DNA from 2 places in the Shewanella halifaxensis HAW-EB4 genome. Region 1 is predicted to be linked to the other one. Evidence: predicted binding sites of a transcription regulator. Region 1 holds the regulator's gene; the other holds the start of a gene.
The links. Region 1 encodes MetJ, which represses methionine synthesis genes. Its sites were predicted from a motif close to TAGACGTCTAGACGTCTA; they were not measured.
Positions count from the first base shown of each region.

Region 2: the regulator MetJ is predicted to act here: its motif matches at 4,181-4,198, upstream of serA (phosphoglycerate dehydrogenase).

Region 1 covers NC_010334.1:746,739-754,443, reverse strand. The annotation lists gene metF (methylenetetrahydrofolate reductase) at 1-702, opposite strand, end outside; gene SHAL_RS03195 (bifunctional aspartate kinase/homoserine dehydrogenase II) at 928-3,321, opposite strand; gene metB (cystathionine gamma-synthase) at 3,337-4,497, opposite strand; gene metJ (met regulon transcriptional regulator MetJ) at 4,709-5,023, shown strand; gene SHAL_RS03180 (sulfite exporter TauE/SafE family protein) at 5,202-5,933, shown strand; gene SHAL_RS03175 (conjugal transfer protein TraF) at 5,939-7,132, opposite strand; gene SHAL_RS03170 (LysR family transcriptional regulator) at 7,342-7,705, opposite strand, start outside.
Region 2 covers NC_010334.1:895,992-903,696, forward strand. The annotation lists gene SHAL_RS03690 (PAS domain S-box protein) at 1-278, shown strand, start outside; gene SHAL_RS03695 (response regulator) at 383-1,402, shown strand; gene ygfZ (tRNA-modifying protein YgfZ) at 1,480-2,451, opposite strand; gene serA (phosphoglycerate dehydrogenase) at 2,761-3,990, opposite strand; gene SHAL_RS03710 (DUF2238 domain-containing protein) at 4,226-4,861, shown strand; gene SHAL_RS03715 (NupC/NupG family nucleoside CNT transporter) at 5,433-6,659, shown strand; gene deoD (purine-nucleoside phosphorylase) at 6,758-7,468, shown strand.

The DNA.
Region 1 (7,705 bases):
CCAACTAGGAATAGACACATTGGTCATCGCTGCAAAACGCTTAGTCTGATTAAAGTTAGTGACAGGCAAGATACCCGGTACGATCTCGGCGTCGATCCCCGCCGCGGCGCAGCGGTCACGGAAACGTAGGTAAGACTCAACATCGAAGAAGAACTGAGTTATCGCACGATTAGCACCAGCATCGATCTTCTTTTTTAGATGAATAAGGTCAGACTGGGCATTACTCGCATCGGGATGCACTTCAGGATACGCAGCCACTGAAATATCAAAGTCAGCCACCGAGCGCAGTAAACTCACAAGATCATTAGCAAAACGCGTAGGCTTAGGGCTACCCTCTGGCAAGTCTCCGCGCAGGGCGACGATATCACGAATACCGCTGTTCCAGTAATGCTTAGCCAGTTCTTTTAACTCTTCGTCACTGGCGTCAACCAAGGTAAGGTGCGGCGCAGCCACTAAGTCCGTTTCTTTTTGGATACGCTCGATCACACCGTGAGTTCTATCACGAACGCCTGAGTTTGCACCGTAAGTCACAGAAACAAACTTAGGATTTAATGGCTCTAAACGACGAATAGAGTTCCAAAGTAGCTTTTCCATCTCTGGAGTTGAAGGCGGGAAAAATTCAAAAGAAACGTTAATGTCACCATTTAGCTCAGATAAGCTCTGGTTTAATGATGTTGCATGTTGTGCGTGATGAAAACCCATTTCAACTTCCTCAACTTCAGTATTAATTTGCATTCCAATATAGACGTTTGGACGTCTATATGTCCATATACTAGAGAAACTGAGTTTGAAGTCAAGCGCAAAAAGCAGGCAATTGAGTTTTTTTATTGGGACCGTAAAAATATCTACTTTCTGAAGAATGTGGTTTAGGGCTGAAAACAAAAAAGGGACTCAAATGAGTCCCTTTACAATTGATTAAAATGAAAATTATTCTTGCAGCAGATCTCGACAAATATGCGCTAAGTCTGACTGTACAGCCGCGGCGGTCACTAAGCGGCCAGCCCCAGGTCCACGAATTATCAATGGATTGTCTTGATAAAACTCACTACGGATAACAAACACATTATCACCTGGCGTTAAGTTAGCGTAAGGATGAGAAATATCGACCCACTGTATACCTACCTCAGCCTTTAGCTCACCATCGACCTTATCTAAAGACGCCACATATCTCAGCACTTTATCTTGCTCTGCCGCAGCGACGAACTGTTGCAGCATGTCGGCGTCAAGTTCACTTATCCGTAATAAAAATTGCTCTAACGGCAACTCAGCAAGATTATCCGGCACCAAGGACTTAAGCTCGATATCTTCAAGCTCAATTTCAAAGCCGATTTCACGAGCCAGAATAAGCAGCTTACGCTGCATGTCTCGACCCGATAGATCATCACGCGGATCGGGCTCGGTGATCCCTAAGCCTCTAGCTTCTATGACTAGCTCAGAGAAAGGTTTCTTAGCATCGAAGTTTTCAAATAACCAACACAGGGTACCTGAAAAAATACCGCCAACAGCCTCAATGCTATCGCCACTATTATGCAGATCATTCAATGCATGCTGTACCGGTAGACCGGCACCGCAACTGGCGTTATAACGCCAAAATAGACGGCGGTTATCTAACTGCTGTTTCAGCTCTCGATAGAAAGTTAGTGGCCCTGAGCCCGCTAGCTTATTTGCACTGACAACATGAATTCCACGAGCAAAAAACTCTGGGTATTGAAGAGTCAGATCGGCGCTGGCACTGATATCGAGTGCAATCACTTCATCGCATTCAAGCTCATGCACTTCATCAAACAGGTGACTATACTGCCAAGGTGTCGCATGCTCTTCAAAGGCCTGCTTCCACGAGCCCAACTCGATGCCCTCGTCGCTGATCAGTGCCTTACGTGAACTGACTAATCCGACCAACTCGACGCTAGCTTCAAGCTCTTTATTCAGTGCCGACTTAGCACCACTAAAGAGTTCAATCCAAGCTTCACCAATATTGCCCACCCCTAACAAGAGTACGCCAATACGTTTTCGAGGACCGGCGCAGCGACGGTGTACTTTTTGCGTGAGCAAGTTTACTTGTCCCTGTGGCACCAAGGTCACAAGGCTCATACCATCATTAAACAGCGGTCTAGCATTACGGCTGAGTAATCTGGCAAAGCCGCGGCGATACAGGCTTGCATCTGCGCTCACAAGCGCCACTAAACCAAGATCTTCGGTGATCTTAATGTCACTCACACCTAAGGCATCACGGTTAACGTCCAGCAATGCCAATACTTGCTTGTGGTTCTCTAGGGTGACAGTGAGCTCTACACGGTCTTGCCCTAGCTCCCAATAGGCCAGCGGACTTAAGCCGGTTTCTTCAAGAAGCTCAATAAGCTGTTTAAAATCACTCTTAAGCTCAAGGTTAAATAGCGCGACGCTGCTTAGATTAGTGACCACTGGCGCACTCGCCGATGAGCTCTTAGGTGCGATCAAGGTAAAATCTGTATGAGATGCATAACTTGAACGTACAGCTAGGCTTACTTGAGTATCAAACAGGGGTTGTAGAGTTCTGTTATGCAGCACCGGAGAGCCTAGGTGCGCCAAGCGGTTTGCTTCGGCTAATGACAAGCTACTGAGTAACTTAGCATCATTAATCTTATTCGGATCAGCATTAAACACGCCCTCTACATCGGTCCAAATAGTTACCCGCTCGATATCGGCCAAACTGGCAATCAAGGTGGCGCTAAAATCGGAGCCATTGCGTCCCAGTAGCAAAGTCTCGCCACGGTTATTAGCACAGATGAATCCGGTAATAATTAAACGCTCATTAGGGTACGTTTCGGTCATGGCATGAACGCGTTGACGAGATTCCTGCAGGCGAATTTGTGGTACCGCAGCCTCATCGGCAATCAAGAGTGTGCGCGCATCAACATCGGATGCCGCCACACCAGACTCACGCAATAGCGCCGCCAATAAACGTGCAGACCAGCGCTCACCAAAGCTCACCACCTGGTTGCTCTGGTAATCACTAATAGACTCTAGCGATAACAAGCTGATCAGCTGCGCCTTATCGTTAGAGAGTCGCTCCCTTAGAGCGCGCGCCTGTTCATTTGAGAGCAACTGCTCTATCAAATTTTGCTGGAAACTAATCAACATTTGTAGCTCTTCTTGCCACAACTGTTTACAGGAACTTAGCTCAAGTAAATTATACAAGAAGTTGGTGCTTTTACCCGCGGCAGACACCACCACTAAATCATCACTGTGACCATGAGTCAGCAGAATATGAGCAACGCGACGGTAACAGTCAGCATCCGCAAGACTTGAGCCACCAAATTTATGTAAGTGACAGCGTGCCATCGTATACCCCTTTAATTAACAAGCGGCTGCGGCATTAAGCGCAGCTTCAATATCGGCAACAAGATCATCAGCATCTTCGATACCAACAGAAAGACGGATAAGCGTATCCTTAACCCCAGCTTCAGCGCGTGCCTCTGGCTCCATCGCCCTATGCGTCATAGTTGCAGGTACGGCGACTAAGCTTTCTACGCCACCAAGACTTTCTGCAACTGAAAAAAAGTTAAGATTTTTTAAGAATGCGACCAACTGTTCTTCGCTACCCTTGAGCTCAAAACTCAGCATGGCCCCATAGCCCTTTTGCTGTTTAGTCGCAATTTCATGACCCGGATGCTCTTTAAGTCCCGGGTAGTATATCTTGGACACGGCCTGATGGTTAACAAGGGTATCAAGAATTCGCTGTGCATTCGCCTGATGTTCACGAATTCTCACTGCAAGTGTACGAATTCCGCGCAAAGTGAGATAACTATCAAATGCTGAGCCCGTTAGCCCTAGCGTATTTGACCACCAGTGCAGCAGTTCACCCAACTCCGGATCTTTTGCCACAACCGCGCCGCCCACCACATCACTATGACCATTGATATATTTAGTGGTTGAATGGATCACAATATCTGCACCAAGAAGCAGTGGCTGCTGTAAAATTGGCGATAGAAAAGTGTTGTCGACAACCACCAATGCGCCAACCTCATGACTGGCTGAGCTGATAGCCTCAATGTCTACCACACGCAGCAGCGGGTTCGATGGAGTTTCTAACCAGACCATCTTAGGTTTCTTGGCGATCGCCTGATTGAGCGCTTGTGAGTCGGTTTGATCCACCACTAATAACTTAAACTGGCCCTTTTTAGCTAAATTGGTGAATAGACGATAGCTGCCGCCATAACAATCATGGGGAACAACGAGTAAGTCATCGGGTCCTAGCAAGCTTGTCGCTAAAGTAATCGCAGCCATTCCGGTACAGGTCACAACACCAGTTGCGCCTTTTTCCAGCTCGGCGATGGCATCGCCTAGAATAGATCGGGTTGGATTGCCTGAGCGGCTATAGTCGAAGTCTCTTGGATTGTTATGGCCATCAAAAGAGTAGTTAGTAGATAGATAAATCGGCGGAACAACGGCACCATGCTGACTATCGGACTCAATTCCTTGACGTACCGCCGCAGTGGCTGGTTTACGCTCAGTCATGTACTACTCCTTTTCCTGTTAATTTTCAGCCAAGAGATGTCTGGACGTCTAAATGTACCTAAGCACTCACGCCTCGTCAACCATTTTAGCCGTTTAGACGTCCATGCATATAGAAATCTATTTGCAATTGTCATAAATAAGAGGCAATAATTTGACTGCACAATTTAAAGGGTTAAAATCTGCCCCGAATTTAGAAATAACAGGTGAGTCAATGACTGAGTGGAATGGCGATTATATCAGCCCCTATGCTGAACACGGCAAAAAGAATGAACAAGTGAAAAAAATCACTGTGTCCATTCCTTTGAAAGTACTTAAGGTGCTTACCGATGAGCGTACACGCCGCCAAGTAAATAACTTGCGTCACGCCACTAATAGTGAGCTGTTATGCGAAGCATTCTTGCATGCTTACACTGGCCAGCCACTACCAAACGATCAAGATCTTACCAAAGATAAACCCGACAGCATGCCTGCTGAGGTTAAGCGTTTGATGGATGAGATGGGTATTGAGTGGGATGAACTTGAATAATCTTCACCGATTATCAGTAAACATGATCTCCAGATAAGGACTGCTTAGCAGTCCTTATCTGTTTTTGGCCTAAATATGAGATCCGCTACCTCGTAGCAAGTTAAAATACCTAAACCTTCAAGTCGAGCGTAGAGATCCCCTCCTCGCTTAACTTTAGCCCAGATGGCTGGATAACCTAATGATCGATCCCACTACACTATTACTCGCTTCGCTCATTATCTTTTGTGGCGCACTGACCCAAAGCCTAATCGGTTTTGGCCTAGCCGTCGTTGCAAGCCCGCTGCTCTATATCGTCGATCCCAGTTTAGTTCCGGCGCCAGTCATCATGATGGGGTTCTCGATAGCGTTACTGACACTGTTTCGGGAGCGAGGTCAGCTCGAGTTCAACGGTCTACAGTACGCGTTATTGGGCCGTATTCCCGGAGGAATACTAGGTGCAACCCTCATTTTAATCGCACCGCAGCCGATCTTAGGTCTTGCGATTGCTGGAATTGTCGCCTTAGCCGTCGGCCTGAGCCTAATGAAGTTAAGCATTCCTGTGAACCGTTTCAGCCTATTCATCGCTGGGGTATTATCTGGCGTCTTCGGTAATATCGCCGCGATTGGTGGACCACCGCTGGCCATTTTACTTTCAGGTAAAGATGCAGGCCAATTTCGCGCCGCCCTGTCGGCCTTCTTTATCTTTAGTTCGATGATCGCTTTGATCATTCTGGCACTTGCAGGCCTGCTAACCCTAGAGCACTTTTACATCTCATTGATGTTACTGCCGTCAGTCGTTTTGGGGTACCTCGTTGCAGGCCGCTTGATTGGCCGCGTCGACAAACAAAAAACCAGAGCATTCACTCTGGCTTTATGTGGCTGTAGCGCTGTTATCCTAACCGTTAAATCAACAATAGAGCTAATGGGTTAGCTTGGTTAGAAATGATAGGAGGTTTGCAACACCCCTCCTACCGCATTGTCATCGCCGAACATACCAGTAAAATCTAAGAAAAATGAATCACCGAACGCAAAGCCTGTGCCCAAAGAGTAGAGGTTGGCGGTAGAGTCTTTCATATCATGGCGATAACCGAGGCGTAACGCCATCCAGTTGAAGGCTCTCACTTCCCCGCCTAGACGCCAGTATTGAGTACCATCCAGCTCTTTAAATTTCTTATTCTCAATCAGATCAATATCAGTCGTTACCGATAAAATTTCCCAATCATAAGCTACGCCTGCTGTTACGAGAGGTTCAACACGGTAAGTAAACTTCTGCCCTTCCACCTCTATGGTATCCACATCTTGGCTGATCAGATTTCGTCCTGATAGACCCAGAGTTAAGCCATCAAATGGCTGCATAGCCACCCCGACATCTAAATTAAAATTGGTCTCATCATTGCGATACATAACGTCATCAAAGTCACTGGCATCGAAGTTGTTTGCATTGGCGATATAATTGTAGGTATCAATTCGCTGAAACTTAGGTGATATTCCAACAGAGATAGGCATATTCACGATAGAGAGAGGGAAGCTTAAGGCGACGCCAAGATCTGATATCGCACCGCCAACCACTTGGCCTTGTGAGTTCAGATCAGAGACTTCGGGTGGATTTTCAGGATCCAAATGATTAAGCGTATCGATATCTGACTGGGCTATGTCGGCCACACCAACTGCGTTAACATAGCTCTTATAGAAGATAGCCATCGGCATTCTCTGGTGCGGAATGGCAACACTGAAACCTAGCCCTGCACTGGCATAGGCTGAAGTCCCTTTTAGAGACTCAAGATCGCCAACCAGATCATCACGAAACTTCGTAATATCGTCACGGTTCTCAGCATCAATTGCAGCAGCAAGAGCATCGTAAGAATTAATCAGCGAGTCGAACTTATCTATCATGTCATCGCTGTCAGCCACATCTATCCCTAGCACAGGCATCAACAGTACAGCAGAGTTGTCTTTATGCGCATTAATCGCAAGCAGGGCCGGGTTAACGAAGGCGGCGCCCTCTTTGTTGGAAGCGGCAACCCCTGCGCCGCCCATAGCATCGCTGCGCGCCTCATAATACTCCTGCCCCGCCTGTGCAAAAAAGCAGGGGAATAAGGCGCAAGCCAATGCAATTTTATGTAGTTTCATCCATTCCACCCTTTTTATGTCCTTAACGTTCTAAGCTGCAATACGGCTCAAATCGAAAAAAGGTTATTTTGTTCTTAAAGTATTCTAAGACAAAATCAGATAAACAGGAGGTTAAACTTAACTTTAAATCTACATTCTAATAGCAATTAGGTCGAAAGATGGATGACCCGAGTGACTCAAGCCTCAAGAGGTCAGCTACCTAAGCTTATTTAGGCATTTGGTAACTCGACATATTTCATAAAGTTTTGAATGGTAAATTCGATAAACTGCCTCAACCTAGCTGGCTGAAATTGATCTCGGTTATAGAGCAGATAAAGCGGCGTATCTGAGATAGCCCAATCATCAAACAGATGTACCAGAGTGCCCGCGTTGAGCTCTGCACTGCAGTAAATCTCTGGCAAGCGCACGATACCATTTCCCGCCAAGGCGCTACTTTTCATCACTCTGCCATTCTTACACAGCAAGGCTCCAGTAATCGTCACCTCTGTCTTATGACTCTTATTGCTACGACGGTGATAACTCCAATGATGAACCGAGCCGGTAACACAGGCATGATGCTTGAGCTCTTTAGGG
Region 2 (7,705 bases), 150 kb from region 1:
CGAGCTGGCAGGCGAGTTTGGATGACGCTGTTGAGGTCGAGGCAAGTGGCGCACCAGAGTCTTTGTTGTCGGATAAGGAACTAAGTCAGGAAGTGACACAGCTATTACAGATGCTAGAGGAGGCTGACTCCGATGCGGTTGATAAAATGAATGACATCAGGGAGCGAGTCACTGAATTGCAATGGCAGAAGATGAGCCCTGCAGTAGCCATGGTTAACAGCTACCAGTTTGATGAGGCGGCAGAGCTGATTCAAGAGCAGTTTAAAGACAGGTCGTGACAGTAAAAATATCATAGGTAACCTAAGCTGTTTTAGTGCCAAGCATAATAAGCGAGCAGCTATACTTGATTGCTAGCGTGAATACTAAAAGGAGAGATGGTTTAATGGATAAGGCCACCATTTTAGTTGTGGATGATACCCCCGAGAATATTGATATTTTGGTTGGGATCTTAGGTGGGGACTACCGAGTTAAGGTTGCGATTGATGGCCCCAAAGCCCTTGCATTGGCGAGTAAAACCACACCGGATCTTATTCTTCTGGATGTGATGATGCCGGGAATGAATGGCTATGAGGTATGTAAGCGACTAAAGCAAGAACCATTAACTTGCCATATTCCCGTCATCTTTGTCACCGCCCTTAGCGATGTCGCCGATGAGACGCAAGGGTTTGAGCTTGGCGCCGTCGATTACATTACAAAACCCGTCAGTGCGCCTGTTGTGAAGGCGAGGGTAAAAACCCATTTGGCTCTCTACGACCAAAAATGTCTACTCGAGCAGGAAGTTAAAGTGCGAACTAAAGAGCTCGAAGAAACACGTTTCGAGATCATTCGTCGTCTGGGCCGCGCAGCAGAATATAAAGATAACGAGACTGGCTTACATGTTGTCAGAATGAGTCACTATGCGCGCTTGTTGGCGGTTCAATCGGGTTTACCTGAATACTATTGCGAGCTGATTTACAATGCTGCGCCTATGCATGATATCGGTAAAATAGGCACACCAGACTCTATTTTAAAAAAGCCAGCTAAGCTCGATGCTACAGAGTGGGTGGAGATGCAGCTTCACGCCGAAATCGGCGCCGAGATCATCGGTGAGCACAATGATCCATTGCTGGAGATGGCGCGTCGAATCGCCTTAACACATCACGAGAAATGGGATGGCAGCGGTTACCCCAATGGGCTGTCGGCTGAGGAGATCCCAATAGAGGGTCGGATAGTGGCGATTGCCGATGTGTTTGACGCCTTAACTTCGATTCGCCCCTATAAGAAAGCGTGGACAGTGGAGGCGACCATGACCTTAATCGAGAGTGAAGCTGGAAAGCAGTTTGACCCAAAGTTAGTGCAGCATTTTAAGCAGATTGTTGATGAGCTGACTAAAGTTCGCGATGCTCACAATGAGACGGGTTAGATTTAGTCTTGATTAGTCGGGATAAACAAAAAGGCGCATAAAGCGCCTTTTCTATTACGAACGAATTGGGGGCTGGATTAATCTTGCTCTTCTAGCGAGTAAGGCAGCGCAATTAATGTCAGTTCAGAGCTCGCATCATCGGCAACTCTTAACTTAGCATCAAGTTGAGTATCATTAGCTAATACCGCTGTTAATAATACCTGGTCACCCCGTTGAACAGCCTCGATGATAGTGCCTGCGCGGCGAAATCCTTCACCGTCTTCTAGTGCAATTTCAAGCTGGCTATCGGCTGTTAAAGGTGTTGATACCGTGCCGCTAACAATGTAAAGCGCACGCTTGTTACCCCCGCGGTACTTCATTCGAGCAATCGTCTCTTGTCCCATGTAACAGCCCTTATTGAAGCTGATCCCATTGACTGCTTGGACATTACACATCTGCGGTACAAACTGTCCTTGATGATTAGCACCTAGGTTTGGATAACCGGCAGCGATTTCCAGTGCCTGCCATGCAGTAGCATCATAGATAGGTTGTTCGATAGCACTGATAAGTGATGCGGCTTGGTCTTGTTCTATCGCGAGGATAAACCGACCCGCATCGTGGATGATCATGCCGTTATCGATTAAGGTTAGCTCATCGGTAAGCTCGCCAAACTGAGCCGTTAACCATGTTTTAGCTTGTTCGCCCGCCACGCCTAACAATAACCAGTGATCACTGGCATCAGACAGCTCAGCTTTACTAAATACCGCATATTTTTGCAACTGAGGTAGATCCAGTGCCAAGGTCTCTTTTGGCATCATCAAGAAAAGGGTGTCACCTTTGGCGAAGGTTCTAAAGCTGGCCAGCATCTTACCTTTAGGATCGCAATGCGCGCCCCAGCGCCATTGGTCGCTTTCAAGCGAGCTGATATCGGTAGTGACTTGGCCGTGAATAAAGCTGCGACCTTGCTCCCCAGTGACTGAGATTAAACCTAGGTGTGTTAATTCAGAAAAAAGCAGTTCAGGCTGTTGTCCATTAAGAGGCCAAGTTGGCTGAGAAGTTGACAGCGTCATATGAGGATCCAAGAATTAAACCAATAAGGACAATGATTGTACCGCTAAAATCTTGCCGTGCAAGCGCAGCAGTTCAAACTATTGCTACTCAATATATATAAAGAACAAAGGCCGTATAATGTGAATTATACGGCCTTACTCATCGATTTAAACCAAGTACAAGTTTATTAGTGAAGTAAACGGGTTCTAATCGTGCCTTCAATCGCTTGCAACTCAACCAACGCATCTTCTGTTCTTAACCTAAGCCTGAATCGACTAGTCATGACTCTGAATTAGTCATGACTCTGATTTACCCAGATTTCCCCAGCTTTAGTGAAGTAAACGGGTTCTAATCGTGCCTTCAATCGCTTGCAATTCAACCAATGCATTTTCGGCCTGATCTGAATCGACTTCCATTACCACGTAGCCAATTTCAGCGGTTGTTTGTAGATACTGAGCAGCAATGTTAATGCCTTTTTCTGCAAACGCGGAGTTAATTTGGATCAAGATTCCAGGGCGGTTACGGTGAATATGCAGTAAGCGCGACGTACCAGAGTGTTGAGCAAGTGACACCTCTGGGAAGTTCACCGCCGTCATGGTCGAGCCATTGTCTGAGTATTTAGCCAACTTACCCGCGACTTCGATACCGATATTCTCTTGAGCTTCAGCCGTGCTACCGCCAACATGTGGCGTCAGCAACACATTATCTAAGCCGCGTAGTGGGCTGATAAATTCATCGTCATTCGACTTAGGCTCGATAGGGAACACGTCGATGGCGGCGCCAGCAAGGTGCTCCTCTTTTAATGAAGCCGCGAGCGCATCAATATCGACAACGGTACCGCGAGAAGCATTAATTAAAATGCTGCCTTTACGCATACAGGCCAGCTCTTCATAGCTGAGCATCTCTTTGGTCTGTGGTGTTTCTGGTACGTGTAAACTCACCACATCGGCAAGTGATAGCAGCTGCTGTAGAGAGTGCACTTGCTGTGCATTACCCAGTGGTAGCTTGTCTTCGATATCGAAGAAGATAACGCGCATACCCAAAGTTTCTGCAAGAATACCAAGCTGAGTACCAATATGACCGTAGCCGATGACACCTAAGGTCTTACCGCGAGCCTCATAACTTCCCGAAGCACTCTTTAGCCAACCACCACGGTGAGCCAATGCATTACGCTGTGGGATCCCACGCAGTAGCATGATGATCTCGCCCAATACCAGTTCCGCTACGCTACGGGTATTTGAGAAAGGCGCGTTGAATACCGGGATCCCCAGCTTTTCAGCCGCAGCGAGACTGACCTGATTGGTACCAATACAGAAACAACCAACACTGATGAGTTTGTCGGCTTGGGATAATACTTCTTCAGTCAATTGGGTACGGGAGCGGATACCAATGAAGTGTGCATCTTTAACCGCTGTTTGTAATTCATCTTCAGCTAGTGATGCTTTGTGATATTCAATGTTGGTGTAACCCGCACGTTCAAATACATCTACCGCAGATTGGTGGACGCCTTCCAACAGCAGGATCTTAATTTTATCCTTGTCCAGCGAATGTTTCGCCATGATTTATGTACCCTTTTAGTTTATATGTATTATGTATACTTAATGCCACCGCAGAGACGACTAAACTCTACGTTGTAGGAGTGGTTTGGGTATAGACTACCAATGTACTAAGGACTGCAAAGCCTTCACAACTGAAATTTACTTCGAAAGCGTAACAGAGGTAACAAAGTAGCACTTTTTATGGTGGCTGTGGAGGGCTAGATGGCTAAAGTGTTTATTCTTAATTTAGAACAATATGGTATATGAGGGCGAAATTTTGAATAAAAGTGCTGTATGGCTAGTGACATTCTTCGCCGTATTAATCTGGTCAGGGATTAATCCTAAGGATCAATTTACCTGGTTTTTAGAGGTCGTACCGGCCTTAATCGCCCTGCCTATTCTGATCTACACCCGCAATAGCTTCACATTAACGAATTTGGCCTACGGCTTGATCTTGGTTCACTGCATTATTTTGATGGTCGGTGGGCATTACACTTATGCCGAGGTGCCGCTGTTTGATTGGATTAGCGATTGGACGGGCGGGGAGCGTAATAACTACGACAAGGTCGGGCATTTTGCCCAAGGTTTTATTCCCGCTATTTTGGCGCGTGAAGTGTTTATACGCCTCAGTGTTGTTAAATTAGGTGCTTGGTGTAACTTTCTTGCAGTCTGTTTTACTTTAGCATTCTCTGCTTTTTATGAGCTAATAGAGTGGTGGGTTGCCGAGTTGACAGGTGAGGATGCCGAGGCGTTTTTAGGCACGCAAGGATACGTGTGGGACACCCAGTCCGATATGGCAATGGCGCTGGTGGGAGCAATATCTGCCATTGTATTGCTCAGTCGTGTACATGATAAGCAGTTACGAGTAAAACTAGCTGAAGACAAATTATGATCGACCTGCCTTGCGCCTAGTACCTATTTATACTAGGTCCTTCTTTTAAAGTAGGTCGGCATTTATGCCGTCACAGGTTAGAAGCAGGTTCTAGGAAGAGCAGATTGTAGACCCTAGGAAAAGCTAAGACGGAAAGGTGCAATTTCTAGTATGCCTTAACCTCGATTTAAGATCAGTTAGCTAATAATGGCGCAAAGATTGGAGTTAAAACCACAACTTCTTTGCTAAATGAATTCATTGAACCTCACTTTTTAGGTGGTAAACTTTCAGTTTTGTAGTTGTTTGATCTGTTTTTTGTGCTTTAAGAGTCAAATTAGGCTGTTTATAAGCTGCCTAAATTTTAACTCTTATGTTTAAAGTTATGTGTGTTGGTGGTCTTATTGTAAGTCATGTACTGCCTTTGTGTTTTCTGCTTGTTGTGTTTTATTTGTTTTTCACCCGTTTCATTAAGATTTGTTGTCCAAGCCGATAAAAACATCGTTTATCTTCGCCAAACTAGAGCAATTTCCTTGCAGCAAAATTCCGTCTGTATACACTGCCGTCATATTGATATTTAAATGGTAATAAATGTATGGAAGTTTTCATCAGTTTGTTCGGCATGCTTTGCCTTATGGGCTTAGCGGTTGCATTATCAGAAAATAGAAAAGCAATTAACCCTAGAACCGTACTGGGTGCGCTGGCATTTCAAGTCGCCTTTGGTGCCTTTGTTATGTACGTTCCTATGGGTCAGGCAGTGCTTGATGGTGCATCAAGTGGTGTGATGCACGTTATCGGCTATGCCAATGAAGGCTTAGCATTCCTATTTGGTGATCTGGCTAAATTTGGTGTTGGCTTCATTTTTGTTATTAACGTGCTATTTGTTGTGGTTTTCATTAGCTCATTGATCGCCGTACTTTATTATCTTGGTATTATGCAATTGATTATTGGCCTTATTGGTGGCGGTTTATCAAAGCTACTGGGTTCTAGCCGTGCGGAATCACTATCAGCAACAGCCAATATCTTTGTAGGCCCAATTGAGGCCCCTTCAATGGTACGCCCATTTGTAAAGCACATGACTCGCTCTGAGCTATTCGCAGTAATGACTGGCGGCTTGGCATCGGTTGCTGGCGGCACCATGATTGGTTATATCCAGATGGGCGTTGACGTTAAATACGTGCTTACTGCTGCATTTATGACGGCGCCAGCAGGTTTACTGTTTGCTAAGTTGATATGGCCTGAGACCGAAACACCACTAAACGACATCAAGAAAGTGATGGACGATGTGACTGACAAGCCAGCTAATGTTCTCGATGCAGCAGCGGGCGGCGCAGCAATGGGCATGCAGCAAGTATTGTCTGTATCAGCGCTGCTATTAGCGTTTGTCGCACTGATCGCCATGGTTAACGGTATTTTAGGCGGCATAGGTGGTTGGTTTGGTATTGAAGACCTAACCATGCAGGCTATATTAGGTTACCTACTTGCACCACTTGCATGGGTGATGGGTGTGCCTTGGAGTGAAGCGACACAAGCGGCGTCGTTTATCGGCCAGAAGATGGTGATTAACGAGTTCGTTGCTTATATCGACTTCTTAAAAGTGTCTGACCAGCTATCAGAAAAGACCCAAATCATTATCAGTTTCGCACTGTGCGGTTTCGCTAACATCGGCTCACTGGCCATGGTCATTGGTGGTTTAGCGGCACTTTGCCCTGAACGTCGCCATGACTTAAGTGCTCTAGGTATGAAGGCACTGATTGCCGCTGCTCTAGCGAACTTAATGAGCGGTACCATCGCAGGTTTACTATATAGCTTAGCGGGTTAACTCGCTGGGTAAATAATGTGTTTGTTTATTAGTTTTTAGATGAAAAGTGCTTGCTTACATAGCGCAAGCAAGCACCTAAATTTTTTGAGGAAAATATCATGACTCCACATATCAATGCCGCTGATGGCGCATTTGCTAAAACCGTATTAATGCCTGGCGATCCGCTAAGAGCTAAATACATTGCAGACAACTTTTTAGATAATGCAGTACTAGTGACTGATGTTCGTAATATGTTGGGTTATACCGGTGAATACAAAGGCAAGAAGATCTCTGTAATGGGTTCAGGCATGGGGATCCCATCGATCTCAATTTATGCCAAAGAGCTAATCACCGAATATGGCGTTGAGAACATTATCCGCATTGGTTCATGTGGTGCGGTAAGTAACAATATTAAGTTGATGGATGTGGTAATGGCGATGGGCGCGAGCACAGATTCTGCCGTTAACAGAACCCGTTTTGCTAACACAGATTTTGCTATGATTGCCGATTTTAACTTGTTGAAGCGTGCTGCAGACTCTGCTGAAAAGTTAGGTGCTAGCTACCATGTGGGTAACTTGTACTCTTCAGACCTGTTCTATAGCAGCGATGAGAACCGTTACGACTTGATGGAAAAGTACGGCATCTTAGGTGTCGAAATGGAAGCAGCAGGTCTTTATGGTGTAGCGACCGAGTTTGGTGCTAACGCACTGGCTATGATGACGGTAACCGATCACCTTCGCCAAGGCTTACACCTAACGGCCGAAGAGCGTCAGCAGACACTAAACGATATGATAAAGCTCACATTAGATGCTGTTGAAGATCTTCTTTAATAAAGAATTCAGCTTGGCAAGATAGGCTGCGCGACTATTTACAAAGAAAAATAGAACAGCGTATCTCTTTACCCTCTGGCCCGCGATTATGCACACTAAGTTGTACGTTTACGTAATCGACAAAAAATATTAAGTATTCTCGCGGGCCAACTTACTCTCTCATTATTACTCTTCACTCCTACTCACTCGGCATTGATACTCTTCATGCACGACCTAGTGCCTCACAAAGCGAGCGCA